3 regions of the Pseudomonas sp. GW821-FHT05H12 genome follow, and region 2 is predicted to be linked to each of the others. Evidence: riboswitches for the same ligand, from Rfam matches in the RefSeq annotation. Region 2 holds a riboswitch; each other region holds the start of a gene.
The links. Region 2 has a riboswitch for cobalamin ahead of cobO (cob(I)yrinic acid a,c-diamide adenosyltransferase). Riboswitches for the same ligand answer to the same signal wherever they lie in the genome.
Positions count from the first base shown of each region.

Region 1 (7,260 bases), on a different contig from region 2:
CAGCGTTGCAGCACCCCACGGAAGGTTGCACTCAGCGCGCGCAAGGTTTCCCGTGAGCGTGCATCGCTGATCCGGCTGTAGAGCACCACTTCACTGACGGGCAATGCGGGCAGTCCAAATTGCGTGCTTACGTCCACCGCGCCGGGCGGGGCCACGCGATGGGCGAGGGCGGCGACGCCGAGGCCGGCGCTCACGGCGGCGCCCACGGCCATTACGCCGCCGCCGACGAAGACTTCGGTCCAGTCGATGTGGGCTTCGTCCAGGGCGCGGGTGGCCAGGTGGCGAACGCCGCACGGTGCGGCCATGGTTGCCATGCGCAGCGGCGTGCCGGGAGGGTGTTGCCAGGTGGGGGCGGCGAACCAGCCAAAGCGTTCCACGGCCAGGACTTCGCCGTCTTGGCGGTCGCCTTCGTTGCGCACGATCACGGCGTCGAGTTCGTTGCGGTCGAACGCGGCCACTAGGTCGCGGGACGAGGCGATGCGCACCTCGAGGATCACCAGCGGGTCGTAGGCCGCCAGGCGGCTGAGCCACAGCGGCAGGTCGGGGCCGGCCACGTGGTCGCTGATACCGATCACCAGGCGTCGCTGCACTTGGGCGGCCATGTCGCCCAAGGCGCGTTCGTGAGCGTTGAGCAGGGCGCGCGCGGCGACGATGAATTGCTCGCCCTGGGGCGACAGCCGCACATGCCGGGGCGTGCGTTCCAGCAGACGATAACCGAGGCGTTCTTCCAGGCGTTTGAGCTTGAGGCTGATGGCGGCCTGGGAGGTGTCCAGCGCCTCGGCGGCGCGGGTGAAGCTGGTGAAATCGGCGACCAGCACGAACGCGTGCACGGTGTCGATATCCAGGGGTTTGGGTGCGTCAGCCATATCGGTTCCTTATCGCACATATATCGGGTCATATCTTGTTGAAATCATCGCCGATACGCAAGCTGGAACCTCAACTTGCACGGGAGTTTTTATATGTTCGCCAAACAGTATTCGCACCGCTTGCCCGCCGACTACGACATGGGCGTGATTCGCCGGCGCGCCGCACAGTTGGGGCCGTTGTGGGATAACGCCGAGGGGCTGCTGTTCAAGGCCTTTATCGCCCAGGAGCAGGGCGGCAACGTGTATGCGTCGGTGTACCTGTGGTCAGACCCATTGCAGGCCGCCGACTTTCTGCTGGGGTCACGCTTCCAGAAAGTGCTCGACAGTTTCGGCCGCCCGCATATCGAAAGCTGGCTGCCGCTGGATGTGCAACGTGGGCCGGCGCAGGCGGCGTTGAGTTTGTATCGGGAAGAGTGGCCACTGGCGCCGGGGGCGGATCGGGCCGCGATACTGGCTGAGGAGAAGGCGCGCAACCTGCAGGTGGCGGACAGCCGTGACACCTTTGCGGTGTTCCTGGCGCTGGATGTGCAAGCTTGGCGTCTGGTGCGGATCACCTTGTCGGCCAAGGCACTGGATGGGGCGCATCCCGGGACGGGCTATCAGGTGTTCTACCTGGCCCATCCCGGAATCTAGTTCAGGAGTTCAAGCGTGCGCGTGGCTGGCTCAAGAGGCGCTCGGCCACCGCACCGAACACCAGGCCCAGGGTGGTCCACAGCACCAGCTGGATGCCCAGCGAGGCGACGCGGAATTTCCACAGCAGCACGGCCGAGAATTGTTCCGGCACTTCATTGATCACCGGGAACAGGCTGCCCGCCACCGACACGATCACGATGTACAGCGCCACGCCCAGGACTGCCCCGGCCCACACGCCACGGCGGGCGATCAGCTTGCGTGCGGCGTTGGTCGCGATCACGGCGGCCGCGACCGACACCAGCAACATCAGGAAGAACAGCTGGGTGCGTTGGGCGATGGTCTCCGGGTCGCCCACCGATGGCGGGTTGGCCGGGTATTTCAGGCCGGGCACCAGGATCAGCGTTACAAATGCCGCCAATGCCAGCAGCGCCGCCAGGCCACGGGGACCAACCTTGCCGATGCGGCCCAGGGCGTAGGCGAACACCAGGGAGAAAATCCCGCCCAGGGAAACGCTGTACACCACCACGCCGGTGAACAGGCCGAAGGTGCTTTGCACGTCGCGGCTCACCAGTTCTTCTTCCGGCGTATCGCCGTGCATCTGTGCCATCTGGTCTTCGAAGGCGATGGCCTTGTCGATTTGCGGTTCGCCAAAAGTCTTGGCGAAGCCGAACGCCAATACGCCGGCGAGCAGGCCCACCAGCATCCCGCGAACGAGTAATTGCCCTGTCATGTCATGTCTCTCTTATTGATTAATGGCAGGGAAAGCCCAGCAGGTGGCGACCGTCGTGGACGAATTCGTGCACGTACATGCCTTTGAAAACCGCCGTGGCACCTTGCTCGGCGCCAACGAAGTAGATCGCCAGCATCAACAGCAGGCCGCCGAAGATTGCCCAGGGGAGGATTTCGCCCAGGGGAATCGTTGGCACATAGACATCAGGGTGGGTTGCAGCGGTGTTAGCCATGAAAACCTCCAGGGATGACGCGTCCCGAAATGGAAAGCATAGGGAGCTGAAACAGGGTCTGGCTTACGGCTGTGGGGCCGAATACAGTGGCGCGACCGCGCCGGCATTGAACCGGCTTCCTGTTTCATGTTCGTTGTAACATGTTGAAACAACTTCGCCAGTCTACGCTGACTGCGCACCGAAGCAGAGTGAATTTGTGATGCAGACCACCCGTTTAAGCCTGATCTGCCATGCCGCCACGCTGGCGCAAAAGCAGGGGCGGTTTCCCGATGACGAACCCGTTGTGCTGGACTGGCAGCGTGAGGCGTTATCCCTGGCCGGTCGCTACCCGAAAAAACACCGCCTGATCTGCGGGCCGGAAGCCAGGGCCCGGCAGACAGCCAGCTTGTTCGGAGACAACGCACAGGTGGAAGACGCCTTGCGCGACGGTGATTTTGGCCACTGGAAAGGCCAGGCCATCGACCAATTGGAAGGCGAGGCCTTGAATGCCTGGCTCACTGACAGCGCCAGCGCGCCCCACGGTGGCGAGTCGGTGGACCAGATCTGCCTGCGGGTCGGGCAGTGGATGAAAGCCCTGGAAAGCCAGCCGGGGCATGTCGTGGCCGTTACCCATCCCTTTGTGATCCGTGCCGCGCTGTTGCACGTGCTGCAGTTGCCGCTGTCGATGTTCTACCGGGTCGACGTCGAGCCGCTGTCCTGCACCGAGCTGCGTTTCAACCGTGTGTGGCGCCTGCGCCTGGAAACTCACGCCTGACCCCGCGAACATGGCAAAATCCACGCCCCGCAATGAGAGCAACCCATGAAACGCATCCTGATCATCGGCATTGGCGCCGGCAACCCTGACTACATCACGATGCAGGCCGTGAAGGCGCTCAACCGCACCGACGTGTTCTTCCTGATGGACAAGGGCCAGAGCAAGGACAAGTTGATCGACCTGCGCCGCGAGATCTGCGAGACCTACATCACCGAGCCCGGCTACCGCTTTGTCGAGGCCGACTGCCCCGAGCGTGTGCGTGGTGATATCGACTACACCACCGCCGTGCAGGACCTGAACCGCGACAAACAGCAGACCTTCGAGCGCATGATCAACGAGGAAATGTCTGACGGCGAAGTGGGTGCATTCCTGGCCTGGGGCGACCCAGCGCTGTACGACAGCACCATTCGGATCCTGCAGGCGATCCTGGCCAGTGGCCGTTGCACCTTTGAATTCGAAGTGATCCCTGGCATCACCAGCGTGCAGGCCCTGGCAGCGCAGCACAAAGTGCCGCTGAACCGTATTGGCAAGTCTGTCGAGATCACCACCGGGCGCCGGTTGGCAGCAGGGCAGGCCAGCGATGCCGACACCCTGGTGGTGATGCTCGACGCCGAAGACTCCTACCGTACCGTGGCCGATCAGGACCTGGATATTTACTGGGGTGCCTACCTGGGCACACCGGACGAGATCCTGATCAGCGGTAAAGTGGCCGACGTTGCGGACGACATTCAACGGGTGCGCAAGGCCGCGCGCCTGGCCAATGGCTGGATCATGGACACCTATTTGTTGCGCAAACCCTGAGGTAACGTCCCATGCTCAAATTGTTTGCCCTGGCGCTGACCCTGGTGGCTGGCGCTGTTCATGCCGACGATTCGCTGCACACCGACCTGCCGTTGGCGTACCTGGAACAGACCCAGACCGATGCGCGCAACCAGCCGTTGGTGATTTTCCTGCACGGTTTTGGCAGCAACGAGGAAGACCTGTTTGGCATCAAGGATGCGCTGCCGTCCACCTGGACCTACCTGTCGGCGCGGGCGCCCATGCCGGTGGACCCTCACGGCTATCGCTGGTTTGCCAAGACCCAGGGTGACGCTGAGTACAACGGCGAAACGGCCGACCTGCAGCGCAGCGCCAAGCTCATCGAAGACTTTGTGGCCAAAGCTACCGCCAAGTACCACACCCGGCCCGACCGGGTATTTCTGGTGGGCTTCAGCCAGGGCGCGATCATGTCCTACGAGGTTGGGTTGCGTCAGCCGGAGCTGGTGCGCGGGATCGCGGCGCTCAGTGGCAGTGTGCTGCCAGTGCTCAAGGCCGAGCTGAAACCGAATGACGCGTTGGGAGCGCTGGCGATCTTCATCGGCCACGGCACGCTGGACCAGGCGCTGCCTTATGCGTCGGCGACGCGGGCGAACGAAGTGCTGACGGGGTTGGGGTTGAAACCGGAATTTCACGGCTACCCGGGCATGCCGCATACCGTGAGCGAGGCCGAAGTGCAGGACCTGAAGGCCTGGCTGGAAAAAAGCCTGAAATAACCCGCACCTCAAAAAAATGTGGGAGCTGGCTTGCCTGCGATAGCGATTGATCAGTCGATATCGCCGTTGACTGATACACCGCTATCGCAGGCAAGCCAGCTCCCACAGGGGTGCTAAGTTGCAAGAGAGATCAGGTTACTTACCGCCGGTGATCTGCTTCACCAACTCCGCATGTCCCTTCACATCATCCCCACGGGAAATGGCCTGGATCACCAGCAGGTGATTACCCGAACCGCCTAGGAACGTGGAATTCAGCGTCTTGCCGCCGCCCTGGGTGGCGGTGCTGTCGACTTGGCGCAGGCCCAGGCCTTTGAAGGTCAGCTTCTTTTCGCCTTGCTTCTTGAAGTCCGGCAGGGCGGCGCTTTGGTCCTTGATAAAACCGGCCACGGCGCCATCGAGGAACTGGGTGTCGTTGTCCTGGATGGTGACCCCGTCTTTACGCGCGGTTTCGGCGACGATCACCACGCTTTTGGTGGTCTGGTTGGCGTACAGCGTGCCCTGGGTGTCGGCGGTGCCGTCTTCGGCCTTGCCAGTGGGCAGCGTGTCGGCCACATACGCCTTGGGCAGCTTGAAGGTGAACTTGCCGCCCAGTGTCGAGATGGTTTGGGTGTCGGCCTTCTGTGGCGCGGGTTTGCTGGCCGCGAAGGCAACGCTTGCACTGAGCGCGAGGGCCAGCAGGGCGGCGGTCTTGGTGAGGGTGGCCATGTAGCGCTCCAGAGATGAACGAAATTGCGGCGTATTCTGTCAGAAAATTCGCAATATGGTTCATCTGCTGCCTCACACCTTGTCGGACTCCTCCTCAAGCCGGTCCATCTCAAACAGCCTTGCCAGTTCTGTCCGGGCTTCCTGGGCGGTTTGCATCACCTTGGCCGCATCGTCGTACACCGCGTGCTGGGCAGCCAGCACTTGCAGGTCGTGGTTCTTGAAACGGGTGATGCGCGCATCGGCCTGGGCCTGGGTCAAGCCGAGGCCGACCAGGGTGCGGCGGCTCATTTCCAGGCTGGAGTAGAAGGTTTCGCGCACCGGTGACGCGTCCAGGTCCACCAGGCGGTGAACGTGCTGGCGGTTGCGGGCGCGGGCGATGATCTTCATGTGCGGGTAGAGGTTGCGCACCAGCTCCGCCGTCTTGATGTTGATTTCCGGGTCGTCCATGGCGATCACAAAGAATTCCGCCTGGTCAACCTTGGCCGCGTGCAAAATCTCGGGTCGTTGGGGGTCGCCGTAGAACACCGGCATGCCGCCGAAACTGCGGGTCAGCTCGATGGTTTCCACCGAGGTGTCCAGGGCGATGAACGAGATGTTCTGCGCGCGTAAAATACGCGCGACGATCTGGCCCATGCGGCCCATGCCGGCGATCACCACGCGGGGCGCATCGCTTTCGATGGTGCGGTATTCCTCGGGCACTTCCACCGGCTTGGCCTTGGGCTTGAACAGCTTGGGGCACACCAGTAACAGCAGTGGCGTCACCGCCATGGACAGGGTGATGGTGAGTACCAGCACGTCGTACAGGTGGGGGTCGAACAGGCCCTGGTCGCGGCCGATCTTGAACACCACAAAGGCAAACTCACCGCCCGCCGCCAGCACCACGCCCAGGCGCAGCGCGCTTTCGCGGTTGAGGTCGCCCACCAGGCGGCCCACGGCGTACAGCAGGGGCAGCTTCAGGCCGATCAGCAACAGGGTCAAGCCGATCACCACCAGCGGCGCGCTGAGCAGCAGGCTTAGGTTGGCGCCCATGCCCACGCTGATGAAGAACAGCCCCAGCAGCAGGCCCTTGAACGGTTCGATCTGGGATTCCAGTTCGTGGCGGTACTCGGAGTCTGCCAGCAGCAGGCCGGCGAGAAACGCGCCCAGGGCCATGGACACGCCCACCAGCTCCATCAGCCAGGCGGTGCCAATCACCACCAGCAGCGCGGTGGCGGTGGACACTTCGCGCAGGCCGGTCTTGGCCACGATGCGAAACACCGGCCGCAGCAGGTAGCGCCCGCCGATGATCACCACCGCGATGCTGCCGAGAATTTGCAGCACATGCTGCAAGCCTTGGGCCTCAGTGGTCGGGTGATCGCTGCCCGCCAGCAGCGGCACCATGGCGATCAAGGGGATGGCGGCGATGTCCTGAAACAGCAAAATCGCAAAGGCCAGGCGGCCGTGGGGCTGGTTGAGTTCCTTGCGCTCGGCCAGGCTTTGCAGGCCAAACGCGGTGGACGACAGTGCCAGGCCCAGGCCGAGCACGATGGCGCTGTTCCACGATTGGCCAAACAGCCACAGCGCCACCACGCCCATCACCAGGCCGGTGAGCAGCACCTGGGCCAGGCCGACGCCAAACACCGCCTTGCGCATCACCCATAAACGCTTGGGCGACAGCTCCAGGCCGATGATAAACAGCAGCAACACCACGCCCAGTTCAGAGAACTGCGCGACGCTTTGCGGGTTGCCCACCAGGCCCAGCACCGAAGGGCCGATGATCACACCGGCGAACAGATAACCCAGCACCGCACCCAGTTGCAGGCGTTTGG
Region 1 covers NZ_JBWKRS010000049.1:330-7,589, forward strand. The annotation lists gene AC07SU_RS28255 (LysR family transcriptional regulator) at 1-866, opposite strand, end outside; gene AC07SU_RS28260 (DUF4865 family protein) at 960-1,499, shown strand; gene AC07SU_RS28265 (CbtA family protein) at 1,501-2,229, opposite strand; gene AC07SU_RS28270 (CbtB domain-containing protein) at 2,249-2,461, opposite strand; cobalamin riboswitch at 2,494-2,634, opposite strand; gene AC07SU_RS28275 (histidine phosphatase family protein) at 2,661-3,215, shown strand; gene cobF (precorrin-6A synthase (deacetylating)) at 3,261-4,016, shown strand; gene AC07SU_RS28285 (alpha/beta hydrolase) at 4,028-4,747, shown strand; gene AC07SU_RS28290 (DcrB/PsbP domain-containing protein) at 4,883-5,452, opposite strand; gene AC07SU_RS28295 (monovalent cation:proton antiporter-2 (CPA2) family protein) at 5,525-7,260, opposite strand, start outside.
Region 1: another riboswitch for cobalamin. It lies ahead of AC07SU_RS28270 (CbtB domain-containing protein); the one in region 2 lies ahead of cobO (cob(I)yrinic acid a,c-diamide adenosyltransferase).

Region 2 (10,712 bases):
CGCCATGCCATTCGGGTTGCGCAGGCCGGAGGCGAAGATGCGGTGCTGACCCGAGGCGCGATCCACTTCCCAGATCGTCGCCCGACCTTCTTCCGCTTCCAGGCCGTTTTCGCCAACGTTGCTATTGGAGCCAACGCTCACATACAGCTTGCTGCCGTCTTTGCTCGCTACTACGTTCTTGGTCCAGTGGTGGTTGATGCTGCCGCCTGGCAGGTCGACCACTTTGGTGCCGGCTTCCTTGATCGTGGTTTCGCCCGGCTGGTAGGGGAAACGCAGCAGTTTGTCCGAGTCCGCCACGTACAAATCGTTGCCGACCAGGGTCATGCCGAACGGTGAGTTCAGGTTCTCCAGGAACACCGTGCGCGTCTCGGCAACGCCGTCGTGGTCGGCATCGCGCAGCAATGTGATGCGGTTCGGGCTCGGCACACCGGCGCCGGCGCGGCCCATGACCTTCTCCATGACCCAGCCGCGAATCCCTTTGGCGTCATCCGGTTTGGGCGGTGCATTGGTTTCGGCCGCCAGCACATCGCCGTTGGGCAGCACATACAGCCAGCGCGGGTGGTCCAGCCCTTCGGCGAACGCGGCCACCTGGGTGCCAGCGGCCGCCGTGGGTTTTGCACCCTCAGGCCAGCCGATCGCCGGGGCGATGTTGACGGTCGGGATCAGTGTCTTGTTCGGTTCGGGCAACTTGGGCGAAGGGCCGGTGCCATCGGACACCTGCAACGTTGAGCTTTCACCGCAGGCGGCGAGGGTGCCTGCGAGCATGATCAGCAAGGCGAGTCTGGTTTTATGCATGGTGTTCTCCTTGATACCTATAAGGGTAGAGGAGTGCGGCGGTCCGATGGTTCAAGTGCGAGGCCAGCTTTAATTGACGCTCCACCCCCAACCCACTAACCTTCGCGGCTTGTTCCAGGTGCTCTGTGGCGCATGCGTCGACAGGGTGAAACAGGGAAGCCGGTGAGTGAGCGCACTTGTACACAGTGCTGCCGCGATTCCGGCGCTGCCCCCGCAACGGTAAATGAGTCAAGACGCTGCCTTTTGCCACTGTATCGCGCGCGATATGGGAAGGCGCAACGTCGGCCAGCTCGCTCTTTTCATCAGGGCAGGGCGCCACTCATGAGCCCGGAGACCGGCCCGGAGCATCCAACAGCATCACGGTGGGCGATGCTTGGCTATCTGTATTGTCTTTTTCCTGCCCGCCGTTTTTGTCCAGCCCCAACGGAGAGCTGCCATGACCGATTCCCCCGACCGCGACGAACGCCACCTGGCGCGCATGCTGCGCAAAAAAGCCGTGATCGACGAGCGCATCGCCAACTCCCCCAATGAATGTGGTTTGCTGCTGGTATTGACCGGCAACGGCAAAGGCAAGAGCAGTTCCGCATTCGGCATGCTGGCCCGGGCCATGGGCCACGGCATGCAGTGCGGCGTGGTGCAGTTCATCAAAGGGCGTAACAGCACCGGTGAAGAGTTGTTCTTCCGCCGCTTCCCCGAGCAAGTGCGTTTCCACGTCATGGGCGAAGGCTTCACCTGGGAAACCCAGGACCGCCAGCGCGACATCGCCGCCGCCGAAGCCGCTTGGGCGGTGTCCCGCGAACTGCTGCAAGACCCGGCCATCGGCCTGGTGCTGCTGGATGAGCTGAATATCGCCCTCAAGCACGGCTACCTCGACCTGGACCAGGTGCTCAGCGACCTGCAAGCCCGCCCGCCGATGCAACACGTGGTCGTCACCGGCCGTGGCGCCAAACCCGAATTGATCGAAATGGGCGACACCGTCACCGAAATGGGCATGCTCAAGCACGCGTTCCAGGCCGGTATCAAGGCACAGAAGGGCGTCGAACTTTGAATCAGCCCCGTCATTGCCCGGCCGTCTTGATCGCCGCACCGGCGTCCGGCCAGGGCAAAACCACCGTCACCGCTGCGCTGGCCCGGTTGCACCGCAACCTGGGGCGCAAGGTGCGTGTGTTCAAATGCGGTCCGGACTTCCTCGACCCGATGATCCATGAGCGCGCCAGTGGTGCGCCGGTTTATCAGCTGGACATGTGGATGGTGGGCGAGCAGGAAAGTCGCCGCCTGTTGTGGGAAGCGGCCGGTGAAGCCGACCTGATCCTCATCGAAGGCGTGATGGGCCTTTTCGACGGCACCCCCTCCAGCGCCGACCTGGCGCGGCACTTCGGCGTGCCGGTACTGGGCGTGATCGACGGCACCGCCATGGCCCAGACCTTCGGCGCCCTGGCCCTGGGCCTGGCGCGTTATCAGCCGGACCTGCCGTTTGCCGGCGTGCTGGCCAACCGCGTCGGCACCTTGCGCCACGCGCAACTGCTGGAAGGCAGCCTGACTGAAGGCCTGCGCTGGTATGGCGCATTGTCCCGTGAAACTGGCATCGAACTGCCCAGCCGACACCTGGGGCTGGTGCAAGCCAGCGAATTGAATGACCTCGATGTACGCCTGGACGCCGCCGCCCAGGCCTTGGGCAGCAGTTGTGAGGTTGCACTGCCACCTCCGGTAACCTTTGCCGCACCCGAAGTGATCGTGGCCGAGCCGCTGCTCGAAGGCGTGCGTATTGCTGTGGCCCGCGACGAAGCCTTCGCCTTTACCTACGGCGCCAGTCTCGACCTGCTACGCGCGATGGGGGCCGAGTTGCACTTCTTCTCGCCGATCCATGACCACCAATTGCCAGACGCCGACAGCCTCTACCTGCCGGGCGGCTACCCGGAATTGCACCACCAGGCGCTGTCGCAAAACACCCCGATGCTCGACGCCATCCGCGCTCATCATGCTGCCGGCAAACCCTTGCTCGCCGAGTGCGGCGGCATGCTGTACCTGCTCGACTCGCTGACCGATGTCGAGGGTACCCGCGCCGAACTGGTGGGCCTGCTGCAAGGCGACGCCGTGATGCAAAAGAAACTCGCGGCCCTGGCCCTGCAGAATGTCGAGCTGCCCGAAGGCACGCTGCGCGGCCATACCTATCACCACTCCCTCACGACCACCGAGTGGCAGCCGATTGCCCGTGGCCTGAGCCCCAATGGTGGGCGTGGTGCCGAGGCGGTTTTCAGACAGGGGCGTATGACCGCGTCCTACGTACATTTCTATTTTCCATCCAATCCCGTGGCAGTGGCCGCCTTGTTTGCGCCAGACCAGGAAGCCGCCATCGCAGGCAAGCCAGCTCCCACAATGTACCGAGTTGAAACCCCATCCAATGTGGGAGCGGGCTTGCCCGCGAAGAGGCCATGACTGACAACGCCTTCCCCGAAGCCGACCGCGATGCCATCTACCGCGCCATCGCCGAACGCCGCGACATGCGCCATTTCAGCGGTGGCACCGTCGCCCCTGAATTGCTGCACCGTTTGCTCCAGGCTGCCCATCAGGCCCCCAGCGTCGGCCTGATGCAACCCTGGCGCTTTATCCGTATCAGCGACCGCCAACTGCGTGGGCAGATTCAACAACTGGTGGAAGAAGAGCGCGTACGCACCGCCGAGGCGTTGGGCGAACGCTCTGATGAGTTCATGAAACTCAAGGTCGAAGGCATTCACGACTGCGCCGAAGTGCTGGTCGCGGCGTTGATGGATGACCGCGAGCGCCACATCTTCGGCCGTCGCACTTTGCCGGAAATGGACATGGCCTCGCTGTCCTGTGCCATCCAGAACCTGTGGCTCGCCGCCCGCGCCGAAGGCTTGGGCATGGGCTGGGTCTCGCTGTTTGAACCCCAGGCCCTGGCCGATCTGCTGGGCTTGCCGCCTGGCGCAAAACCTTTGGCGGTGCTGTGCCTGGGGCCGGTGGCCGAGTTCTATCCGGCACCGATGTTGCAGCTCGAAGGCTGGACCGAGCCTCGGCCGCTGAGTGACATGTTGTATGAGAATGCGTGGGGAGTGAGTCAATGAGTGTGGCCTTGCTGTGTGTCGCTGCGGTGGCGCTGGATGCGCTGCTGGGCGAGCCCAGGCGCCGGCATCCACTGGTGGCGTTCGGCAATTTTGCCGGGCGCATCGAGCAGCGTTTCAACACCGGTGGGCGCGGTTGGCGCAGCCATGGCGCGACTGCGTGGTTTATCGCAGTAGTGCCGTTGACCCTGCTGGCCACGGCGCTGTCGTGGGCGCCGTATATCGGTTGGGTACTGGAAATCCTCGCGCTGTACTGCGCCCTCGGCATGCGCAGCCTCGGTGAGCATGTGATTCCGGTGGCGCAGGCCCTGCGCAGCGATGACCTGGACGAAGCGCGCAAACGCGTCAGCTACCTGGTAAGCCGCCAGACCAGTGAATTGGACAGCACCGAAGTCGCCCGCGCCGCTACCGAATCGGTGCTGGAGAACGGCAGCGACGCGGTGTTTGCCGCGCTGTTCTGGTTTGTGGTGGCCGGTGTGCCGGGCGTGGTGCTCTACCGCTTGAGCAACACCCTCGATGCCATGTGGGGTTATCGCAACGAACGCTTCGAACGTTTCGGTTGGGCAGCGGCCAAGATCGACGACGTGCTCAACTACATTCCTGCACGCCTGGTGGCCTTGACCTACGCCGTACTCGGCAAGACCCGCCTGGCCCTCAAATGCTGGCGCACCCAGGGCCCGACCTGGGACAGCCCCAACGCCGGCCCGGTGATGGCGGCGGGTGCCGGCGCCCTGGGTGTGGAGTTGGGCGGCGCTGCGATCTATCACGGCGAAGTGCACCATCGCCCGCAATTGGGCGAAGGCCCGGCGGCGGATGCCGATTCCATCGACCGGGGCTGGCAACTGGTGCAGCGCGGCGTATGGTTGTGGCTGCTGATCCTGTGCGCGGGGGCGCAATTCTATGCTTGAACACGGTGGCCGGCTGCGCAAGGCAGCGATTCAGTACGGGATTGCCGAAGCCGACTGGCTCGACCTGTCCAGCGGCCTCGCGCCCTGGCCGTGGCCGATCCCGGAGATCCCGTTGCGCGCCTGGGCACGCTTGCCCGAAACCGATGACGGCCTGGAGCAAGCCGCCAGCGAATACTACGGCGCTGCGCACCTGTTGCCGGTGCCCGGTTCCCAGGCGGCCATCCAGTTGCTGCCACGCCTGCGCCGTGCCGGCAAAGTCGGCGTGTTGTCGCCGTGCTATGCCGAACACGCCGAAGCCTGGCGTCGCGCCGGCTATGTGGTGCGCGAGGTGCAGGAGCAGGAAGTCGACTTCTTCCTCGACGGCCTCGACGTGCTGGTGGTGGTCAACCCCAACAACCCCACCGGCCTGAGCCTGTCGCCGCAACGCCTGCTGGACTGGCATTCGCGATTGGCCCAGCGCGGCGGTTGGCTAGTGGTGGATGAAGCCTTCATGGACGTCACCCCTCAATTGAGCCTGGCGGGCCAGGCCCACCAGGTTGGCCTGATCGTGTTGCGCTCGTTTGGCAAATTCTTCGGCCTGGCCGGGGTGCGGCTGGGCTTTGTGCTGGCCGAGCGCAAGCTGCTCAAGTTGCTGGCCGAACAGGTCGGCCCCTGGGCAGTCAGCGGGCCAACGCGCGTGTTGGGTCAGGTGTGCCTGCGCGACACTGCCGGCCAGGCCCGGCAACGCACGCGTTGCATCGAGGCGGGCCGACGTCTGTTTGCCTTGCTCGAGCGCCACGGTTTTCAGCCCCAGGGCGGCTGCGCGTTGTTTCAATGGTTGATCACGCCCCACGCTGAACGCATGCACGAATTCATGGCCCAGCGCGGCATTCTGCTGCGGCTGTTTGTCCATGACAGCAGCCTGCGCTTCGGCTTGCCCGACACCGAGGCCGACTGGTTGCGCCTCGATGAGGCCCTGGCCGCCTACAAGGAAGCTTCATGAGTACATTGATGGTGCAGGGCACCACGTCCGATGCCGGTAAAAGCACCCTGGTGACCGCCTTGTGCCGCTGGTTGGTCCGCCAAGGGGTGGCGGTCGCACCGTTCAAACCGCAGAACATGGCGCTCAACAGCGCCGTGACCGCCGAGGGCGGCGAGATCGGTCGCGCCCAGGCCGTGCAGGCTCAGGCCGCCAACCTGGCACCCCACACCGACATGAACCCGGTGTTGCTCAAGCCCAACAGCGACACCGGCTCCCAGGTGATCATTCACGGCCGCGCGGTCACCAGTATGAACGCGGTCGCCTATCACGACTACAAAGCCATCGCGATGCAGGCGGTGCTGGCCTCGCACGCGCGGTTGAGCCAAGCCTACCCGGTGGTGATGGTGGAAGGCGCCGGCTCCCCGGCAGAGATCAACCTGCGCGCCAATGACATCGCCAACATGGGCTTCGCCGAAGCCGTGGACTGCCCGGTGCTGCTCATCGCCGACATCAATCGCGGCGGCGTGTTTGCCCACTTGGTCGGCACGCTGGAGTTGCTGTCGCCCACCGAGCAAGCGCGGGTAAAGGGCTTCATCATCAACCGTTTTCGTGGCGATATTGCCTTGTTGCAGCCGGGCCTGGATTGGCTGGAGGCGCGCACCGGCAAACCGGTGGTGGGCGTTTTGCCCTATGTGATGGATTTGCACCTGGAAGCCGAGGACGGTATCGACCGGCGCCAGATCGACAAGGCTGCGCAGGTGCTCAAGGTAGTGGTGCCGGTGCTGCCGCGTATCAGCAACCACACGGATTTCGACCCGCTGCGCCTGCATCCCCAAGTGGACTTGCAGTTCGTCGGCCCGGGCCAGCCTATTCCCGCTGCCGACCTGATTATTTTGCCGGGCTCCAAAAGCGTGCGCGCCGACTTGGCGTACCTGCGTGCCAATGGCTGGGACAGCGCCCTGGCGCGGCATCTGCGCTACGGCGGCAAGGTGCTCGGCATCTGCGGCGGCTTGCAGATGCTCGGTGAGCAGGTGCATGACCCGCTGGGCCTGGAAGGGCCTGCCGGTTCCAGCGAAGGGCTGGGTCTGTTGGCGTTCAGTACGACCCTCGAAGAAGAAAAACAGCTGCGCAACGTTCGTGGCCGTTTGCTGCTTGAAGACGCCGAGGTCAGCGGCTATGAGATTCACGCCGGCGTTACGACGGGCGATGCCCTGTTGCACGCCGCCGTGCAACTGGACGATGGCCGCAGCGACGGCGCCAGGAGCGCGGACGGGCAAATCCTCGGCACCTACCTGCACGGGCTGTTTGAAACCCCGGCGGCGTGCAGCGCCTTGCTGCGCTGGGCCGGGCTGGTGGATGTGCAGGAGGTGGATTACCACGCGCTGCGCGAACGTGATATCGAGCGCCTGGCGGACCTGGTGGAAAACCATCTGGATACCGAGTTGCTGCGCACGCTATGTGGAATCTGACCATGCGACTGCGAACCTCCTCGTGTATTAACGTTGACGATCATCGCCGGCAAGCCGGCTCCTACAGGGTTGCAGCATGCATCAACTGATTTTGGGTGGTGCCCGCTCCGGCAAAAGCCGCCTGGCCGAAAAACTCGCCAGCGACAGTGGCCTGCCGGTCACCTACATCGCCACCAGCCAGCCGCTGGATGGTGAGATGAATGCGCGTGTCGCGCTGCATCGCCAGCGTCGCCCCGACCACTGGAGCCTGGTCGAAGAACCGCTTGAACTGGCGCGCGTCCTGCGGGAAAACGCAGCCGCTGGGCAATGCCTGCTGGTGGACTGCCTGACCCTGTGGCTGACCAACCTGCTGATGCTCGAAGACGGCGAGCGCCTGGCGATCGAGCGCGACCAACTGCTGGACACCCTGGCGTCGTTGCCGGGTGAAATCATTTTTGTCAGCAACGAGACCGGTCTGGGTGTCGTGCCGCTGGGCGAATTGACTCGCCGCTATGTGGATGAAGCCGGTTGGCTGCATCAAGCCTTGGCCGAGCGGTGTCAGCGCGTTGTCCTGACGGTCGCCGGCCTGCCCCTGACTTTGAAAGGTACTGCGTTATGACTGACACCTGGTGGCTCAACCCCTGCAAAACCATCGACGCCTCGGCGCACGCTCAAGCGCTGGCGCGCCAGCAGCAATTGACCAAACCGGCCGGTTCCCTCGGCCAACTGGAAGCCTTGGCGGTGCAATTGGCCGGCTTGCAGGGCACGGTCAAACCGTCGGTGGACTCGCTTTGGATCGCGATCTTTGCCGGTGACCACGGGGTGGTGGCGGAGGGCGTGTCGGCTTTCCCGCAGGAAGTCACCGGGCAGATGCTGCACAACTTTGTCACCGGCGGTGCGGCCATCAGCGTATTGGCGCGGCAACTGGATGCGCAGTTGGAAGTGGTCGACCTGGGCACGGTAACGCCTGCGCTGAACCTGCCGGGCGTGCGCCACCTGAACATCGGTGCGGGCACGGCCAATTTCGTCAACGGCCCGGCGATGACCGAGGCTCAAGGACGGCTCGCCCTGCAAGCCGGCCGCGACAGCGCACGCCGTGCGCTGGAAAGCGGCGCCCAGCTGTTTATTGGCGGTGAGATGGGGATCGGCAATACCACGGCGGCAAGCGCGCTGGCGTGTGCATTGCTGGCCTGCCAGGTCAGCGACCTGACAGGCCCGGGCACCGGCTTGAACGCCCAGGGCGTGAGCCACAAGGTGGCGGTGATCGAGCGTGCATTGGCCCTTCATGCGGGGCAGCGCGGCGATGCGTTGCAGACCCTCTTCAACCTGGGTGGTTTTGAAATCGCCGCGTTGGTCGGCGCTTACCTGGCCTGTGCCCAGGAAGGCATCGTGGTGCTGGTGGACGGGTTTATCTGCAGCGTGGCGGCGTTGGTCGCTACTCGCCTGAACCCGGCATGTCGCGAGTGGCTGGTGTTTGGCCATCGTGGGGCCGAACCGGGCCATCGTCATGTGCTGCAAAGCCTTGAGGCGCAGCCGCTGCTGGAACTAGGCCTGCGTCTGGGCGAGGGCAGCGGTGCGGCGCTGGCGGTGCCGTTGTTGCGCCTGGCGTGTGCGTTGCACGGGCAGATGGCGACCTTCGCCGAAGCCGCCGTGGCTGACCGCCCGGCATGACCTTGCACCTGGACCTGCTGCGTCACGGCGAAACCGAACTGGGTGGCGGCCTGCGCGGCAGCCTTGACGACGCACTGACGGCCAATGGCTGGGCGCAGATGCGTGCCGCCGTGTTGCAGCAAGGGCCCTGGGACCGTTTGGTCAGCTCGCCGCTGCAACGCTGTGCGCGTTTTGCCGAGGAATTGGGCGAACGCCTGAACCTGCCGGTGAGTCTGGAGAAGGACCTGCAAGAGCTGCACTTCGGCGCCTGGGAAGGGCAGAGTGCTGCGACGTTGATGGAAACCGATGCTGAAGGGCTCGGGCTGTTCTGGGCCGATCCTTATGGCTTCACGCCGCCTGATGGGGAGCCGGTGCGTGACTTTTCCCACCGGGTTCTGGGCGCTGTCGTACGCTTGCATCAGGCGTATGCCGGGCAGCGTGTGCTGTTGATCAGCCACGGCGGGGTGATGCGTTTACTCCTGGCGCAGGCGCGGGGTTTGCCTCGTGAACAGTTGCTGAATGTTGAAGTCGGTCATGGTGGGTTGTTCCGCCTGCAGGTCACGGCAGGCGGTCAACTCAAGGAAGTGGAGTAGACATGCTGCCGTTCTGGATCGCCTTGCAATTTCTCAGCAGCCTGCCGATTCGTCTGCCGGGCATGCCGCAGCCTCGGGAAATGGGGCGTTCACTGCTGTTTTATCCGGTGGTCGGCTTGCTGTTCGGTGTGTTGCTGTGGGGGGTGAATACGGCGCTGATGGGCGCGCCACTGTTGTTGCACGCCGCGTTGTTGCTGACCGCCTGGGTGCTGCTCAGCGGTGGTTTGCACCTGGACGGTTTGGCCGACAGCGCCGACGCCTGGCTCGGCGGCTTCGGTGACCGCGAGCGTACGCTCACGATCATGAAGGACCCGCGCAGCGGGCCGATCGCCGTGGTCACACTGGGGCTGGTGTTGTTGCTCAAGTTCACCGCGCTGGTGGCGTTGATCGAGCAACACAACGGCGCGGCGCTGATCCTGGCTCCGCTGATCGGGCGCGCATCGCTGTTGGCGTTGTTCCTCACCACGCGCTACGTGCGGGTCGGTGGATTGGGCCAGGCGCTGTCGGATCATTTACCCAGGCTTGTCGGTCAACAGGTGCTGATCCTCAGCGGCTTGGGGTGCATCCTGATCGGTGGTTTCAGCGGCGGGATTGCCGTGCTGCTCGCTGCCCTATGCTTCATGGGGCTGCGCCAATTGATGGTCAATCGCCTCGGTGGCACCACCGGAGACACAGCCGGCGCGCTGCTGGAGCTACTGGAAGTGGCAGTGTTGGTCGGCTTGGCCCTGTAACACTTTCTTGCATTTCCTTAATCCCGGGTATATACACGCTCCATGCTTGCCTCCCAATGTTTATGCACAAACCTGCGTCGCGCCGCCCGTGGCGTCAGCAGGTATTACGACGGCGCTCTCGACGGCTTCGGGATCAACGTTGCCCAGTATTCTTTGCTGTGCAACTTGCAACGCCTCGACCAGCCGAGTATTTCCAGCCTGGCCGAAGCCATGGGCCTGGACCGCAGCACCCTGGGGCGAAACCTGCGGGTGCTGGAAGGTGAGGGCTTGGTGCAGATGGTTGAAGGTGATGACTTGCGCAACCGTCTGGTGTTGTTGACGGACGCTGGCATCGAACGGCTGGCGGCGGCGTTGCCGGCGTGGGAAGCGGCACAGCAGAAATTGATCGATCAACTGGGCGCGGAAAAGCGCGAAACCCTGTTGGCCTTGCTGGACGAACTCGCTTGAAGGCGAGTTTGTTCGAACACAAGCGGGTATATACCCGCGGCGGAGAATAAGAAATGACCTCGATGTGGCGCACCAGTGGCTGGGTTCTTTTGGGGAGTG
Region 2 covers NZ_JBWKRS010000016.1:25,632-36,343, reverse strand. The annotation lists gene AC07SU_RS15860 (PQQ-dependent sugar dehydrogenase) at 1-795, opposite strand, end outside; cobalamin riboswitch at 895-1,152, shown strand; gene cobO (cob(I)yrinic acid a,c-diamide adenosyltransferase) at 1,232-1,843, shown strand; gene AC07SU_RS15850 (cobyrinic acid a,c-diamide synthase CobB) at 1,840-3,231, shown strand; gene bluB (5,6-dimethylbenzimidazole synthase) at 3,228-3,878, shown strand; gene cbiB (adenosylcobinamide-phosphate synthase CbiB) at 3,875-4,783, shown strand; gene cobD (threonine-phosphate decarboxylase CobD) at 4,776-5,765, shown strand; gene AC07SU_RS15830 (cobyric acid synthase) at 5,762-7,213, shown strand; gene cobU (bifunctional adenosylcobinamide kinase/adenosylcobinamide-phosphate guanylyltransferase) at 7,290-7,811, shown strand; gene cobT (nicotinate-nucleotide--dimethylbenzimidazole phosphoribosyltransferase) at 7,808-8,863, shown strand; gene cobC (alpha-ribazole phosphatase family protein) at 8,860-9,435, shown strand; gene AC07SU_RS15810 (adenosylcobinamide-GDP ribazoletransferase) at 9,438-10,166, shown strand; gene AC07SU_RS15805 (MarR family winged helix-turn-helix transcriptional regulator) at 10,209-10,613, shown strand; gene AC07SU_RS15800 (MFS transporter) at 10,667-10,712, shown strand, end outside.

Region 3 (10,712 bases), on a different contig from region 2:
GCCCACCTTCAATTGCTCGGCGATGGCAGCCAGGGCCCGCACGGTTTGTTCGCGGGCGGCGAGCATGCCGTCCAGCGAGTAGCGCGGGCCGACTTTTTCCAGCACCGGGTCCAGGGCGTTGAGTGACGCGGTGGGCGCCAAGGCGCCGCTGGGCACGAAGGCTTCGGCGACAAAACGGTGGGCCTGCGTGCCGGCTGCCAGGCAGGTTTCGCGCACCTGGCTGATCATGCCGCTGTTGCCGCAGGCGTAGATCTGGCTGTCAGGCCAGTCGTGGGGCTGCGTGAGGGCGACTTGCTGCACGCGGGCGTCGACGGACAGCACGCGATGCCAACGAAAGCGTGGGTGCACCTGGCTGGCCCGGTCGAGAAATTCAGCGTCGTAGAAATCCGCTGACGCTGCGTTGCCCCAGTACAAGGTCACCTCGGCCCCGCGCTCCAGGGCGGTCAGCAACAACGGCTTGATACCGGCATACCCGGTGCCGGTGGCGAACAGCACCACCGGGCGCTCACCCTTGTGTTGCCAGGTGCAGGCGCCCACCGGGCCTTCGAGGTTCACGCTAGCGCCCGCGTGCAGGGTCGGCAGGATGCCTTCGGAGAACCGGCCGCCGCGCACCTGGCGGATATGGAACACCAGCTGGCCCTCGTCCTGGGCGGGCAGGTTGGCGACGGAGAAACAGCGGCTGTCGCCATCGTCCAGGCGGAACCGCAGGTACTGGCCGGGGCGCACGTCCAGGGGCTGGGCGGTGCGCAACACCAGTTCGACGATATCGGCGCTCAAGGGGCGATTGCTGATGACGTATGCGGTGGTTTCCAGCGTCGGCGTGTCCAGCGACCAGCCGGGGATTTCCAGGCGCATGTCGCTGCAGGCGTGGCTCTGGCACAGCAACATCTCGTCCGCCGCGAGAGGGTAGGAGGGCGCGGGGGCGTCGGGCGCGAGCTGTTTGGCGCGGTATTCGCCGGCCACCACCTTGACCTTGCACGACCCGCAGGCGCCGCGACGGCAGGAAAAGGGCACGGCGAGGCCGCTGGCGAGCATGGCGTCGAGCAGCAAATGGTCGGCAGCTTCGAAGGATTTGCCCGAGGGCAACAGTTCAACGACATGGCGGTTGTGCATAAACACCTCGGGGCAATTGAGGCTCGATTGTTGCGGTAGACTAGGACCAGAAGAACCTCCAGTTTTGGATAATTCACATGGTCCAGCTTCGCAAATGGCGCCCCTTGCTCAAACTCGATGGCGCGCAGCCCCAGGCGTCGTACCGCAAGATCATCGAAGGTTTGGTGAGTGCGATCACCGAAGGCCGCCTGCGCCCCGGCACCTTGCTGCCCGGCACGCGGGAGATGGCGCAACTGCTAAACGTCAACCGCAAGACGGTGATCCTGGCCTACGAGGAGGCGGTGACCAAAGGTTGGCTGGTGAGCATCCAGCGGCGCGGCACCTTTGTGAGCACGCAACTGGCCAGCGGCGCGGTGGCGGCCCCCAGCGCGCCCCAGCCTTTTGCCCTGGCGCTGCGCGAGACGCCGGCGGCGGATTATTTCTCCCCGGACGGACAGGCCGCTGCGCTGCAACACCGGCCGGGCGCGCTGTTTTTCGATAACGGCGCCAGTGACCATCGATTGCTGCCGCAAGCGGTGCTGCACCGTTATTACCGCAATGCGTTGCGCCACAGTTTCACCACCAACACCGTGCGCCATGGCAGCGAGGGCAGCAGCGCCTACCTGCGCCGGGCGCTGGCCGAAATGCTGCGGCACAACCGTGGCCTCACGGTGGGCGCCGAGCAGATTTGCCTGACCCAGGGCGTGCAGATGTCGCTGTACCTCACGGCCAGCGTGTTGCTCAAGCCCGGTGATGTGGTGCTGGTGGAGCGCCTGAGCTACCCACCGGCCTGGGAGATTTTCCGCCAGTTGGGCGCGCGGCTGGTCACCGTGGATTTGGACGACGAAGGCTGCCGGGTCGATCAGCTCGATGCGCTGTGCCGCCAGCACGACGTGCGGATGATGTACCTCACGCCCCATCACCAATTCCCCACCACCGTCAGCCTGCGCGCCGGGCGCCGCCAGCAGTTGCTGGAACTGGCGCGGCTGCATGACTTCTGCATCGTCGAGGAAGACTACGACCACGAGTATCACTTTGCCGGGCGGCCTTATCTGCCGTTGGCCAGCGACAGCGCGCAACGGCATGTGATCTACATTGGTTCGCTGTCCAAGCCCCTCGGCAGCACGTTCCGCTGCAGCTATATCGTGGCGCCGTCGAATGTGATCCAGGTGCTTGAGCGCACGGCAGCGGTGAGTCTGGGGCAGGGGGATGCGGTGATGCAGCGCATGCTGGCGGACTTGATCAATGACGGGGAGTTGAAGAAGCACCTGCGCCGGGTTTCCAAGGAATACCGTCAGCGCCGGGAGGTGTTGTTGACGGGCCTGCGGGAAGCGTTTGGCGAGCAGATCAGCGTGCAGGAGCCGGAAGGCGGGCTGGCGCTGTGGGTGAAGTTTGCCGACGCTATCGATGTCGACCGGCTGTGTGAAAAGGCCCTGGCACTGGATTTGGTGGTGCGCAGCGGCCGGCTGTTTTCGCCGTTTGGCCAGCGTGAGAATGCCCTGCGGCTGGGGTTTGCTTCGCTCAACCAGGAGGAAATCCGCACCGCGATCCAGCGGCTGGCGATGGCGGCGAAGGCGATTGCCGGCTGAGCTGGCCCCCCTTCGTGCCGAAACAGGACTACCATGCCACCCCGGCAGTGGTTACACGCGCTACCGATTTCTCTCTTTGAAGGTATCGCTATGTCCATCGACCAGATCAGCCTGCCCAAAGGCGTAGGCCCTCACGCCACCAAGCTTCTTGACGCCATCACCGGCGCCGCCACCCACGAAGCGCTCAACCGCGCAGGCGGCAAGGCAGAAGGGTTTGTGTTGGGGCTGGAGTCCACCAAGGCCATCAAAAGCCAAATCGCCGAAGCGTTGTATGTGGCCTACGACGACGCCGCGAGCCACCGCGCCAGTGAGTTGAAGGGGTAACGACAGCCTTTGCGCTGTCACGAAACTCATCACGGGGTGGTGTAATGTTGCGGGCTTGAATGCGCCCGCTATCAAAGGACTGAACATGACACTGACCGTCGACACCCTGCTCGAACTGGCCATGGCCAACCCCATCAACGCCGAAATCACTGCGCGCCTACCAGCCCTCGGTGTCGAGCAGTGCATGCTCACGGCGGGCTGCCTGTTCCAGGCGGTGTGGAATCATCAGTCGAATTTGCCGGCCGATCACGGGGTGAAGGACTACGACGTTTTCTACTTCGACACCGACCTGTCCTACGAGGCGGAAGACAACGTCATCCGCGCTGCCGAGGTTTTATTCCAGGACCTGGGCGTCAACGTCGAGGTCAAGAACCAGGCGCGGGTTCATCTCTGGTATGGCCAGCGCTTTGGCCGGCCTTACCCGCCGTTGCGCACGGCCAAGGAAGGCGTGGACCGTTACCTGGTGGCAGGCACGTGCATCGGGCTGGAGATTGAAACGGGCGAGTTGTATGCGCCGTATGGCTTGGAGGATGTGGCCCAGGGAGTGCTGCGCATTAACCCGCTGCACCCGGAGCGCGAGTTGTTTGAGCGTAAAGCCCTCAGTTATCAGGCGCGCTGGCCCTGGTTGAAGATCGTGACGCCGGAACATTCCTGAAGCCTGCGGTGAACTTTTACCCATTCTTCAGGCGTCCTATTCTGAAACACACCCTCTACAGCTGACCCCAGCTAAGGACAGGCCATGATCTTCCTGATTTTCCTTATCGCCTGCGGCGCCGCCGCCAGTACGGGCCTGATCTTCAAGCCGGGCCAATGGTATGAATCCCTCGTCAAACCCGGCTTCACCCCGCCCAATTGGCTTTTCCCCGTGGCCTGGACAGTCATCTATTTGCTGCTGGCCTGGGCCGGTTACCGCCTCACGATGATCCCCGGCAGCCAACTGGCCTTGGGCTTATGGGCGGCGCAGATTGCGTTGAACACACTGTGGACACCGGTGTTTTTCGGCGCCCATCAAATTGTCGCGGGCATGGTGGTGATTGTGCTGTTGTGGCTGGTGGTAGCGGCGTTGGTGGTGATGGCGTTGCGGCTGGACTTGATCACCGGCTTGATCCTGTTCCCCTACCTGGCGTGGTTGAGTGTGGCGGTGGCGTTGAATTTCTCGATCCTGCGCAGTAACCGCTGATGGCTCATACCCCTTGGCCGGCCAGCGAGCCCGAGCTGGCGCAGATGCGCGCGTTCAACAAGAAGCTGGCCTGGATGCCGCGCTTTAAAATCCGCAACCGCGTGACGCCGCGTGTGATCCAGGCGTTGTTGCGCGTCAGTCAAAAGGTCAGGCGGCAACACCCGGCGCACACTCGGCTGGTCAGCGTAGGCGGCCAGCGCGTGCCGGTGCGCATCTTGCTGCCGAGCGGCCAGCCCAGGGGCGTGGTGCTGGATATCCACGGTGGCGGCTGGGTGATTGGCAATGCGCAGATGGATGATGATTTGAACCTGGGCATGGTCAACGCCTGCAACGTGGCGGTGGTGTCGGTGGATTATCGGCTGGCGGTCGACACACCGGTGGAAGGCTTGATGGAGGATTGCCTCACGGCCGCACGGTGGTTGCTGACTGCCGATGAGTTTGCCGGCCTGCCGGTGATCGTTGTCGGCGAGTCGGCCGGTGGCCATCTGGCGGCGGCGACGTTGCTGGCGTTGAAACAATGGCCGGCGCTGCTGCAACGGGTGAGCGGGGCGGTGTTGTATTACGGCGTGTACGACCTGACCGGCACCCCGAGCGTACGCGCGGCGGGGCCGGACACCTTGCTGCTGGACGGGCCGGGCATGGTCACGGCCCTGGCGTTGCTGACGCCGGGGTTGAGTGATGAGGCGCGCCGGCAGCCGCCGTTGTCACCGCTGTACGGGGACTTGAGCGGCCTGCCCCCGGCGTTGATGTTTGTCGGGACGCTGGACCCGCTGAAGGACGACACGCTGTTGATCGCCGAACGCTGGCCGGGAGCGCAGGCGCATTTAGTGCCGGAGGCGGCGCACGGGTTTATCCATTTTCCGGTCGCGATGGCGGGGAGTGTGCTTGCTTATAGTCGCCAGTGGATCAGTGCCCGGGTGGAGGTGACGGCGGGATAATGATTGAGGCCGATCAGCCAGCACCGATGCAAGCCGGGCCACCGCAATCGCCGGCAAGCCGGGCTCCTACAGTTTGAGCACCACCGAACCCCTGTAGGAGCTGGCTTGCCAGCGATGGCGGCCGGTCAGCCGGCACCGATGCAAGTCGGGCTACCGCGATCGCCGGCAAGCCGGGCTCCTACAGTTCGGGTGCGGGTGGAAAGTCTTCGTAGCATTTTGGCAGGTACCCCCAGATCCTCAGCACGTCGGCCTGCACTTCAAATTCGAAGCCTATTTGCGAGACGACCTGAGAGATTTCCTGGGTGTGGTCAATGTATGTGCGTGGCAGTAACACGCCCAACGAGGGGGCTTCTTGCCACAAACCAATGTCGAACCATTGGACATACGCAAAGGGAAACGGCAGGTGGTAGAACCATTCCACATCCCATTCAGAGATATAGCCGGTGATGGATTTTGAACGATAGGACGGACACCATTCCGTGCGCTGGCGCATGTGTGTGATCAGTTCGTTCCACTTGGTGTTGTTCGCGGCGCTTGCCAGGTTTCTTGTCTTGATGGCGGCCTGGATGATCTTGCGGTTTTTATCCGTTTGGCGCGCATCAGCCATGGGGAGATTGGTCATCCTCAGTCCTTTTGCTTTACGTTGACGACGGTGACCTTCCTGGCACCCAGTTGGGTGAGTCTTTCGTCGAGTGCCTTAAGCAGCCTGATCGTGCCGGTATCGTAATTCTTGAGCTGGCGGCTTGCTGTGTCCCTGTAGCTGCTGGTCGACACAATCATTTCCATCAGCCCATCGGTTCGTTTGTCTCGTATGTTTTCGTCAATGACATCCTGTATGGCTGTCATTCTGCGTACGGTGTATTCGATATCGGCCGCAAGCTTCTGCAGGTTGTAAGGTTTGGGGGCTTTGCCTTCTTGTTCGGCGTCTAGGCTGGTAGGGCCCATGGGGATGTCGTCCAGGTCAATCAGGGTATCGGCCATGTCTTTGCCGAAATACCGTTCCAGCTTGAAATGTTGAACGATCATTCTTTGATGCCATCGGCGCTCAAACGCCATGTATTCCCGCCAGGGGCCTTGGGAGAAGGCTTTCCAGCCGATGTCGTGTGTTGCCGATGTCAATTTGTCCAGCGCGTTGTAGCCATCATCCAGAATCGTGACGGTTTCCTGCACGGTGTTTTGCGCGGCGTCCAGAAATTGATTGGCCTCAGCACGAGCCTCTTGGCGGGACTGCAGGGCATAGGTGCCGACCAGCGTCAGTATTGAAGTCAGGACAGCAGTAACGACTGCCGTCACAAAGGAATTGTCGGGCATTGAGAAGCTCCATTTCAGTCCGGCGTTTGCGCAAGGCGGCGATGCTAGCAGAACGATTTGTGAGGGAGATATAAACGGCTACAGGTTGGCGGTTGATCAGGCGACAGTTGGGTATGTGAGGGCTTTAGTTGGGACGTAGTCGCAGGATTTGCGCGCCGTCGAACGGGTCGGTGAGGTAGTGCGCTTGCACGCCGAACGTGTCTTGCAGCCGTTGCGGCGTGAGCACGTCCAGCGGTTTGCCCAGGGCGACCAAACGCCCGTGGTCGAGCACGGCCAAGCGATCGCAGGTCAGCGCCTGATTGAGGTCGTGCAGGGCGATCAGGGTGGTGACGGGCAGCGCTTGCACGCCCTTCAAGATGCCAAGCTGATGCTGGATGTCCAGGTGGTTGGTCGGCTCGTCCAGCAACAAAATCTGCGGCCGTTGCGCCAGGGCGCGTGCGATGTGCACGCGTTGGCGTTCGCCGCCGGAGAGGCTGCGCCAGGCGCGCTGGCTCAGGTGGGTGGCGTCGACGTCGTGCAGGGCCTGGCGCACGATGGTGTCGTCTTCCGTCGACCACGGGCTCAGCGCCGACAGCCACGGCGTGCGGCCCAGGGCCACGGCGTCGAAGACGCGGATGGCGTCGTCGGTGTCGGCCTGTTGTTCCACCACCGCCAGCTGTTGCGCGATGGTGCGGCGCGACAAGCTGCCCAGGCGCTGGCCGTCCAACCGCACGTCGCCGCTGGCTGGCGTGCGCAACCCCGCAAGCAGCTTGAGCAGGGTGGATTTGCCGGAACCGTTGGGGCCGACGATGCCGAGGGTTTCGCCTTTTTCGACGTCGAGGTGAACATCGCGCAGCAACTCCGCGTCACGCACCTTGAAGCCCAGGCCGCTGCAACTGAGCACGCTCATCGCGGGTGCCTCCGGCCGATCAGGATCAGCGCAAACACTGGCGCGCCAACCAATGCCGTGACCACGCCGACCGGAATCACCTGGCCCTTGATCAGGGTACGCGACAGCACGTCCGCCGCGATGAGGAACAGCGCGCCGCCCAAGGCACTGGCCGGCAGCAGGCGCGAGTGTCCGGTGCCCAGCAGCAGGCGCGCAGCGTGGGGGATCACCAGCCCGACAAAGCCGATGGAGCCGACAATCGACACCATCACCGCCGTTACCAGCGCGGCACAGCCCACCAGCACAAACTGCACGCGCCGCACCGGAATACCCAGGGACGCCGCCGAGTCAGTGCCGAAGGTGAATGCATCCAGCGCACGGCGGTGCCACAAACACACCGCCAAGCCCGCCACGGCCACCGGCACCGCCAGCCACACTGACGGCCAGCGCACGCCGCTGAGGTTGCCCAGCAGCCAGAACAGGATGCCGCGCGCTTGTTCGGAGCTGGCCGACTTGGTGATAAGGAATGCCGTGAGCGCGTTGAACAACTGCGAGCCGGCAATGCCCGCGAGGATGATCTGGCCGGTGCCACTGGCCGAACCGCTGGCGCGTGCCAGCAGAATCACCAGGGCAAAGGCCGCCATCGCCCCCACGAATGCCCCCGCCGACAACGACACCAGCCCGCCACCGACGCCGATCAGCGCCACCAACACCGCGCCGGTCGAAGCGCCGGCGCTGATGCCGAGCAGGTACGGGTCGGCCAACGGGTTGCGCAACAGCGACTGCAAAATCACCCCGCAGGTCGCCAGGCCTGCACCGCACGCGGCGGCCACCAGGGCGCGGGTGAGGCGGTAGTTCCACACCACGCCTTCGTCGATGGGGTCGAGCACGTAGCCCGCCGCCCACAGTTTATTGGCGAGCACTTGCAGCACCACTTGCGGCGAGATAGCGGTTTCGCCGATGGCCACGCCGGCGAGCACGGCGGCCAGGAGCAGGGCCAGGGCGAGCAGGGTACGGGTCATTGGGGCAGGTCGTAGCCGTCGATGGCCGTGGCCAGTTGCTCAAGGCCGTCGAACGTACGGAGGCTGGCCTGCAGCGCGAGGGCGTCGAGGATGATGATGCGGTTGTTTTTCACCGCGTCCATGTTGCGGGTCACCGGGTCGCTGCGCAGGAAAGCCAGTTTCTTTTCATGGTCGTCAGCCGGGTAGCGGCGGCGGTCCATGCGTGCGATTACCAGGAACGTGGGGTTGGCCTTGGCGATGGTTTCCCAGCCGACGGCGGGCCACTCTTCATCGGACTGCACCACGTTGGTCAGGCCAAGGGTCTGCAACATGAATTCCGGAACACCCTTGTGGCCGGCCACGTAAGGGTCGCTGGCCATCTCGGCGCTGGAGAACCACACGAGCGCACTGGCCTGCTTGAGGCCTTTGCCCTGGGCGGTGGCGACTGACTTGGCCAGGCGCGCCTTGAGGTCGTCGTTCAGCTGTTGGCCGCGGTCCTGCACGTCGAAGATCTGCGCCAGTTGGCTGATACTTTTATAGATAGTCTCGATGCGGAACGGCTCCAGCCGCGTGCCGTCGGCGCCCACCAGGTTGTCCTTGCCTTCGCAGTCGGAGGGCAGCAGGTAGGTGGGGATCTTCAGTTCCTGGAATTGCTCGCGGGTGCCGACCACGCCTTGGGGGCCGACCACCCATTCCAGCTCGGCGGCCACCAGTTGCGGGCGCTTGGCGATCACCGACTCAAAGCTCGGCTCGTTGTTCGCCAGGCGCTCGATGGTGTCGTTCTGAGCCTTGAACTGCGGCAACACAGTGTTGAACCACAGCGAAGTGCCGACCACTTTGTCGCCCACGCCCAGGGCGTAGAGCATTTCGGTGGCGGCCTGGCCGATGGTCACGCTGCGGGCGGGGGCTTGCTGGAAGGTCTGGGTGCTGCCGCAGTTTTCCAGCGTCAGCGGGTAATGGGTGGGCGCGGCCTGGGCCAGGGTGCAGAAGCCAAGGCCGGTGAGCAGGGCGGTAACGCGTGGCAGCATGGGGCAATCTCCGTTTGAACCGTACAGTGAGCAGGGGGAGGTACGGTCGTGGAAATACAGCCATGGACGCTGCCGGGGGCAGGGCAAGGATGTCCTTCCCGGACACCCCGCCGGTCGTGATAACGCTTGGCCGGCAGGTCTCCTGACTCGTGCGTCGTCGCCACGCTCCGGCCTTCCCGAGCAAGGCTCAGTGGCAGTGTGGAGCAGGCTCAGCACCTACAGTTGCGGGGGCAGTTCCGATTGACGCGGGGGGCCGCGCTTCGGATTCCCTATTAGTCCCGTTTGGGAACCGGCGCGGTATGGTAGTCGATCGTATTGCCAAGGGGGAGATAAAACCCGATCCCCCGTAGGAGCCGGCTTGCCGGCGATGGCGTCGGCGGGGGCGAAATGTCTATCGCCTGATCGGCCGTCATCGCTGGCAAGCCAGCTCCTACAGGGGATGCGGGTGGTGTCAGTGGGTTATTTGCGGTTCAGCCACACGGTTTGGGCGTTGCAGAATTCGCGTACGCCGAAGTGCGACAGTTCACGGCCAAAGCCGCTCTTTTTCACGCCGCCAAACGCCACCCGAGGGTCGGACACGCTGAAGGCGTTGACGAAGATCCCGCCGGTTTCCAACTGGTTGGCGATGTCGCGGGCCTTGGCCGCATCGGTGGTGAAGATGCTGGCGGTGAGGCCGAATTCGCTGTCGTTGGCCAGGGCCACGGCGTGGTCGGCGTCGCGGGCGGTGATGATTGAGGCCACCGGGCCGAACAGTTCCTGTTTGAACGAGGTCATCTGGTCGGTGACGCCGGCCAGCACGGTTGGCTCGTAGTAGTTGCCGGTCCCTGCGACTTTATTGCCGCCCAGCAGCAGGGTGGCGCCTTCTTCCAGGGTGGCCTGGACCTGGCCGTGCAGTTCGTCGCGCAGGTCGAAGCGTGCCATCGGGCCCACATAAGTGGTGGCCAGGGTCGGGTCGCCCATCATCAGCGCACGGCTGGCTTCAACGAATTTTGCGGTGAAGGCTTCGGCCACGCCGGCTTCGATGATCAGGCGCTTGGCGGCGGCGCAGACTTGGCCGCTGTTCTGGAAGCGACCGATCAGGGCCGCTTGCACGGCGGCGTCGAGGTCGGCGTCGTTGAGCACGATGAACGGGTCGGAGCCGCCCAGTTCCAGCACGCATTTTTTCAGCGCAGCCCCGGCCTGGGAGCCGATGGCGATGCCGGCACGCACGCTGCCGGTGAGGGTCACGGCGGCAATGCGTGGGTCGGCGATGGCGCTGGACACGCCGTCGTTGCCCACGTTGATCACTTCAAACAGGCCTTCGGCAAAACCGGCTTTATGGAACGCCTGCTGGATCAGGTAGGCGCTGCCCATCACGTTCGGTGCGTGCTTGAGCACGTAG
Region 3 covers NZ_JBWKRS010000014.1:158,697-169,408, forward strand. The annotation lists gene AC07SU_RS14920 (M24 family metallopeptidase) at 1-1,113, opposite strand, end outside; gene pdxR (MocR-like pyridoxine biosynthesis transcription factor PdxR) at 1,191-2,681, shown strand; gene AC07SU_RS14930 (hypothetical protein) at 2,772-3,005, shown strand; gene AC07SU_RS14935 (nucleotidyltransferase family protein) at 3,091-3,660, shown strand; gene tspO (tryptophan-rich sensory protein TspO) at 3,745-4,185, shown strand; gene AC07SU_RS14945 (alpha/beta hydrolase fold domain-containing protein) at 4,185-5,123, shown strand; gene AC07SU_RS14950 (DUF6678 family protein) at 5,302-5,745, opposite strand; gene AC07SU_RS14955 (hypothetical protein) at 5,748-6,434, opposite strand; gene AC07SU_RS14960 (ABC transporter ATP-binding protein) at 6,559-7,323, opposite strand; gene AC07SU_RS14965 (FecCD family ABC transporter permease) at 7,320-8,324, opposite strand; gene AC07SU_RS14970 (ABC transporter substrate-binding protein) at 8,321-9,331, opposite strand; cobalamin riboswitch at 9,447-9,640, opposite strand; gene AC07SU_RS14975 (aldehyde dehydrogenase family protein) at 9,791-10,712, opposite strand, start outside.
Region 3: another riboswitch for cobalamin. It lies ahead of AC07SU_RS14970 (ABC transporter substrate-binding protein); the one in region 2 lies ahead of cobO (cob(I)yrinic acid a,c-diamide adenosyltransferase).